One region of the Rummeliibacillus sp. GQ308 genome, then DNA from elsewhere that is predicted to be linked to it. Evidence: riboswitches for the same ligand, from Rfam matches in the RefSeq annotation. Region 1 holds a riboswitch; the other holds the start of a gene.
What was found. A riboswitch is a leader RNA that binds a small molecule or an ion and turns the genes downstream of it on or off. The one in region 1 is predicted to bind S-adenosylmethionine.

Region 1 (3,139 bases):
TTCTAGGTCGACATCTAGCATCTGTTTCAATTGACTGCGCTTTTCTGTTAATATGCGATAGACCCCCTGGCCAACTGTACCAAAACCTAATATAGCAACCTTTACCTTTTTCAAAAAACCGCCTCCATTGTCTTATACTGAATTAATCTACATACTGATGATTTTAGCTTACACAGAGTATGTTTACAAGATAAATCCTCCTACAAAAGACATGTGTGTACCTGGAGTGTTCATTTAAATCAAAATGAAAAGAGTGAAAAGACAATCCATCACTCTTTTCTTTATTTATTTAAAAAATTTTTTAGGAAATGCTGCTACTTCCCTGAGGCGAAGCGAAACTCATTAACAAATTATTTTGCTGCAACTTTTGGGCTTACCTTTGTGAATGCTTCTTCAAGTGCAGAGATGATATCATCGATTGCTTCTAACCCAATAGATAAGCGAATTAATTCCTCTTGCACGCCTGATTTTTTCAACTCTTCACTGTTTAATTGTTGATGAGTTGTTGAGGCCGGATGAATAATCAATGAGCGGGCATCTCCTACATTTGCCACGTGACAGAACAATTCGACATTGTCGATAAATTCGCGTCCAGCATCTCTGCCTCCTTTAATTCCAAATGTAAGAACAGAGCCATAGCCATTCTTTAGATACTTTTTAGCAAGAGGAGCGAATTCACTATCAGAGAAGCCATTGTATCCTACCCATTCCACCTGAGGATGCTGACGTAAGTATTCAGCTACCTTTCTAGCATTTTCATTATGATAAGGCACACGAAGATGCAGTGTTTCAAGACCTTGCAATAGTTGGAAGGCAGCATCTGGGCTAAGCGTTGGCCCAAAGTCGCGCAGCAATTGTACGCGCAGGCGTGTAGCGAAAGCTGCATTACTCACATCAATGCCATAGCGGATGCCATGATAGGATTCATCTCTTTCTGTATAGTCAGGGAATTTGCCTCGTGTCCAATCAAACTTGCCTGCATCCACCACCACGCCAGCGATTGTTGTACCGTGCCCGCCAATCCACTTAGTCGCAGAGTGAATCACAATATCAGCGCCATATTCAATAGGATTACATCCAATCGGTGAGGCAAATGTATTGTCGATGATTAGAGGGATTTCGTGTCGATGGGCAATATCCGCAATACTTTCGATATCTGCTACTGAAAGACTAGGATTACCAATCGTTTCAACATAAATCGCTTTTGTATTTTTTTGGATTGCCCCTTCAAAATCTTCAAGCTTCCGTTCATCTACAAATGTAGTATTGATTCCGTATCGCGGCAAAGTATTAGCAAATAAATTGTACGTTCCTCCATACACACTCGCAGCTGAAACTATATGATCACCAGCACGCGCTATATTTAAAATAGAAAATGAAATGGCCGCCATGCCTGATGATAAAGCAACCGCTGCTGTTCCACCTTCAAGCAAGGCTACTCGTTTTTCAAAGACATCAACAGTTGGATTCATGATTCGAGAATAAATATTGCCTGGCTCTTCCAAGGCGAATAATTTCCGTGCATGCTCTGTATCATTAAATCTATAGGCTGTTGTTCGGTATATTGGCACCCCAATTGCACCAGTTGTAGGATCAGGCGTTTGGCCACCACGTACTGCTAAAGTCTCTTTACGAAATTCTGTCATTCTAATTCCCCCTAATATAGTTTGAGATGGAAAGCTGAGGTGTGGCAAGGATTTTTCCAAAAGAAAAACCCTTCTTCACATAAGAAGAGGGTCATTAGCATTTTCCTCCCCTTATCTGTCAGATTCGCAATAAAGAATCTGTAGGAATTAGCACCATGTAAGATAACTTACTGGTTGCCGGGCATCGCAGGGCCTTTCCCTCCGCCACTCTTGATAAAGGTAATTTATTCTGTTCCATCTTGTTGTTGTAAGTATAGGTATTGCATTTTAAAAAGTCAATACTATTTTTTGATATTTCTAAATATTACATACAAGCGGATTCGTTTCGCTAGTCATTTCCTACAATTTCTCCTATAGTTAATTAGAGAAATCCACAAAATAGGAGTTGTTCTACAGATGGTTAAAGATTTATTGCGTAGCCATTCATCAGTTCGAAAATATACAGGTGAAGAGATACCAAAAGAGGTTGTACGAGATTTAATTGAAACAGCACAAATGGCTGCTACCTCACATTTCATCCAAGCATACAGTGTCATCTGGGTAACTGATGCCGACAAAAAGAAAAAATTAGGCGAGCTCTCTAACAATGAGTTCCAATTCAAAACAGCAGGTGCTTCTTTCTTATTCTGCGTTGACTTCAAGCGTTTGGAGGCTGCCGGCAAAAAGCAAGGTGTAGAAATTGTGGCTGATTCTGCTGAAAATCTTCTTGCAGGCGTAGCCGACGTAGCGCTATTTGCACAAAACTTTGTTATTGCCGCTGAATCAGAAGGATACGGCATTTGTTATATTGGCGGTGCACGCAATAACCCAGCTGATATCAGTGAATTATTCAATCTGCCTGAACACGTTTTTCCTATGTTCGCCATGACGATCGGAAAACCGACGAAAAGAAATGAAACAAAACCAAGACTTCCACTGGATGCCGTGCTACATGAAAATAGTTATGATGAAGAAAAATACGATACATTACTTGATGAATATGATGCGACATTAGAAGAATACTACCAACACCGTTCATCGAATCAAAAAATGTCGAATTGGACAAAACAAATGGCTGATTTCTTAGTTGAACAGCGTCGTCCATTTATCAAAGACTTCCTTGCATCCAAAGGATTTACTTGGAAATAGAAAAATGCTCTATAAGGTTTTTGGCTTTTGCCTGCCTTATAGAGCTTTTTTAATTATTTATCTTCGATTCCCTCTATAACCATTTCTTTTACTGGTAAAAAGACTTCGCTTGAATTCACATATTTCAGCTTCACCGTGTCGCCTTCTTTCAGATAGACTGCGAGAGGAGCCACTTCTGAACTCACAATATAATTTTCTTTATTATCTAGCAAGAAGGAAACAGTTGTGAAATCCCCATTCTTTTCCTTATAAACGCGGACTACTTTTCCTTGAGTTTCTTTTTCTTCTGCTGCAGATGTTCCTTTTAACGAACTGTTGCCAATTCGGGAGATAATGGTTTTATATTGCCGTAGTGCTTCATTGGG
Region 2 (3,139 bases), 1.5 Mb from region 1:
CCAATAGATGTTCCGACAATGAGCCGGGTAACTGGGATGATGGCTACGAGCAAAATAATAAAGGGCACAGATCGGAAAACATTGATCACTGCATTTAAAACCGTGAATACTGGAAGGTTCTCAATGATCTGTCCTTTACGAGTGACAAATAACAGGATGCCTAGCGGAAGGCCGATAATGATTGAAAAGATAAATGAAAAACCAACCATTTGAATAGTTTGAATTAGCGCTTCAATAATTTGTTCAGAATTAACTAGCATGTGCTACCACTTCCTTGTAAAGAATTTGTTGAGCTTGCATATATGATAATGCTCGTTTCACTTCCGTATCGGCTCCTTGGATTTCAACAATCAGTTTGCCAAAAGGAATACCTTGCAGTTCGGTAATATTGCCGAATAGCACATTGATTTCCACATCGAGAATTTTAGATAACTGTGATAAAAAAGGACTTCCTGTAGACTCGCCGACAAACGTAATATGGAAAATATGATTTAGTGCTTGCTTGCGTTCCATCATATTGAGTATTGATGGTGGAATTTGATCATGCATTACGGTACTAACAAAGTTTTGAGCAGTGTTAGTTTTCGGCGCGGAAAAGATATCAAATACTGTTCCTTCTTCTATCACTTTCCCCGCTTCCATCACTGCCACTCTGTCGCATATTTCTCGAATGACAGCCATTTCATGCGTGATCATTAAAATCGTAATCCCATACTCTTTGTTAATCTTCTTCAAGAGTTCCAATATGGAACCAGTTGTCTGTGGATCTAGAGCAGAGGTCGCTTCATCACAAAGTAGAATTGAAGGCTGTGTTGCTAAAGCGCGCGCTATGCCTACGCGTTGTTTCTGGCCGCCGGATAGTTGATCAGGATAGACTTGAGCTTTGTCACCTAAACCAACGAATTCAAGTAATTCTGAAACCCTTTGTTTGATTTGATCCTTAGGAACTTTACTTAAAATGAGCGGCATCGCTACATTTGCATATACTGTTTTGGAATTGAGCAAATTAAAGTGTTGAAATACCATACCAATGCTTTTCTTTACTTCGCGAATTCGCTTTTTGCTAATGGTTGTTAAGTCATGACCGTCTACTATGACTTTTCCGGAAGTAGGTTTTTCTAGTGAATTTACACAACGAATTAAGGAGCTTTTTCCTGCACCACTGAAGCCGACTACGCCAAATATTTCACCTTTATTAACTTTTAAATTAATCGAATTTAATGCACGTATCTCCTTTCCTCCGCTGTTATACACTTTAGAAACATTTTGGAATTCTATCATCCGTTCAATCTCCTTCCGATTTTTTCAACAAAAAAGTCCTTCTCCATGGAAGAAGAAGGACAGTAAGACATATGACTTCATATGTACGGTAACGTCTTCTTATCTTCCAAGCTTAATCGCTTGCTGGAATTGGCACGGTGCAAAAATGTCCGCTGCCGAGGTTTCAAAGGGCCAGTCCCTCCACCTCTCTTGATAAGAGCAATATTTAATTAAGTATAAGTGGTACATCTGCTAAACTGTGTTTTTAATTCCCCCTTTCAAATTAATTTTGCCATAAAAAAATCCTTCTCCATGGAAGAAGAAGGACACAAAGACATATGGCTTCATATGTACAAATACGTGTTCTTATCTTCCAAGCTTAATCGCTTGCTGGAATTGGCACGGTGCATATGTCCGTTGCCGAAGCTTCACAGGGCCAGTCCCTCCGCTTCTCTGGATAAGAAAAATGATTATTTGATTGATTTTTACTATACATGGTCATTTTTGAATTGTCAATATAAAATAATATTTTAAAAGATTTTTATTTTTCTTATTGCTGTTTCTTTTATTATTAACATAGATTAACGAGGTTTATATATTTATTATTTTTATCTATTTTCAATGATTATTTATCTAATAAACATTATATATTTTAGAAAATTTTGATAAAATGTTATTACCCATATTTTACAAAGGAGTAATTCTATGAAAAAAATACTGACTGTTTTTTTGCTTGTAAGCTTTGTATTTCTTCTTAACTTTTTTATTTTAGGTCCTACTCGTACCTTGCTACCTTATTGGACTTCTTTCTTTATCATTTGTTTAGTCATTACCTTATTTAATTTCTTCCGATCAATGAATAAAAATTTTCCAGTAACATTTATTTTTATGGGTGTTGCATTGGGTTGTTTAGGTTTATGTTTATTTTCTTTTTTGATTACTAGTGGATATGAAATTTACAAATAAAAGAGGAAAAATACTCTTTCCAATTTAAAAGCCGATGAAATTTTACAGCTAAGTAGAATTTCATCGGCTTTTATAGATAGTTTATAGTAAACAAAGTACAAGAAAGAGACTTTAGTAGTTTCGTTTATTAATTATTTTCCAAGCTTATAATCATACTGATACACTACTTTCCCTGTTTCTTTGTTGATTTTATATTGATAACGTCCCGTCCAAGCATAGACAAACTTTGTGTCAGCGAATACTTCTAATGAAGTGGTGGCATTTTCAAGTGGAGCATCTAAAAGTTGCTCCCAAATCAAGTCTCGTTTTGTAAGATCAAGCAAGGCTAAGGTCTGCCGATTATCGTTGCGCTTTTTCTGATAAACAATGAGCTGCTTTTCAACAGGCTTACTTTCAACTAGCCTTACGCCCATTAGCTCGGGGTAAAGTTTTTTTATTTTCTCGCTTCGTTTTTCAACACCTGCTACACTCTCATCCCATCCTACTGGTAAAGTACGTATTTTATCAGCATAACTCGGATCTTCTTTTATTTCGTTCGTAGCTAAATTTAACTTAAAATAACGACCATCTAAGCCGTAAAGATAGACTTTATTTAGACCTTTAATAGAATAGTCAGTATACATGTAGCTTAAATTATCTTCTAATACAGGGAATTTATTCAGAAAGTCTTTTTCGTCTGCTTGCTTTTTCCCTGTTTTTGGATCTATAAAATAAAGGGTTTTCTTTTTATTATTTAACACCAACAGTCCCTCGCTAGTCTCTCCTACTAAGTATTCTTGCCAAGTAGAGATCCTACTCCACAGCTTTTTACCAGTATGAAGATCAATAGCACTCATTAAGAAGCCTTTGAAGTTGGTGGTTATTCCATTTTCTGTTCCATTGGGTGTAGTTTTACTTATTTTAACGACGGATA

Region 2: another riboswitch for S-adenosylmethionine. It lies ahead of AC6CHJ_RS07300 (methionine ABC transporter ATP-binding protein); the one in region 1 lies ahead of AC6CHJ_RS00170 (O-acetylhomoserine aminocarboxypropyltransferase/cysteine synthase family protein).

The regions. Positions count from the first base shown of each region.
Region 1 is NZ_JCAXDQ010000001.1:23,559-26,697, reverse strand. It holds gene AC6CHJ_RS00175 (homoserine dehydrogenase) at 1-114, opposite strand, end outside; gene AC6CHJ_RS00170 (O-acetylhomoserine aminocarboxypropyltransferase/cysteine synthase family protein) at 351-1,646, opposite strand; SAM riboswitch class I at 1,755-1,866, opposite strand; gene nfsA (oxygen-insensitive NADPH nitroreductase) at 2,043-2,774, shown strand; gene AC6CHJ_RS00160 (hypothetical protein) at 2,828-3,139, opposite strand, start outside.
Region 2 is NZ_JCAXDQ010000001.1:1,474,785-1,477,923, reverse strand. It holds gene AC6CHJ_RS07305 (methionine ABC transporter permease) at 1-260, opposite strand, end outside; gene AC6CHJ_RS07300 (methionine ABC transporter ATP-binding protein) at 250-1,281, opposite strand; SAM riboswitch class I at 1,378-1,480, opposite strand; SAM riboswitch class I at 1,624-1,724, opposite strand; gene AC6CHJ_RS07295 (hypothetical protein) at 1,966-2,226, shown strand; gene AC6CHJ_RS07290 (PA2928 family protein) at 2,358-3,139, opposite strand, start outside.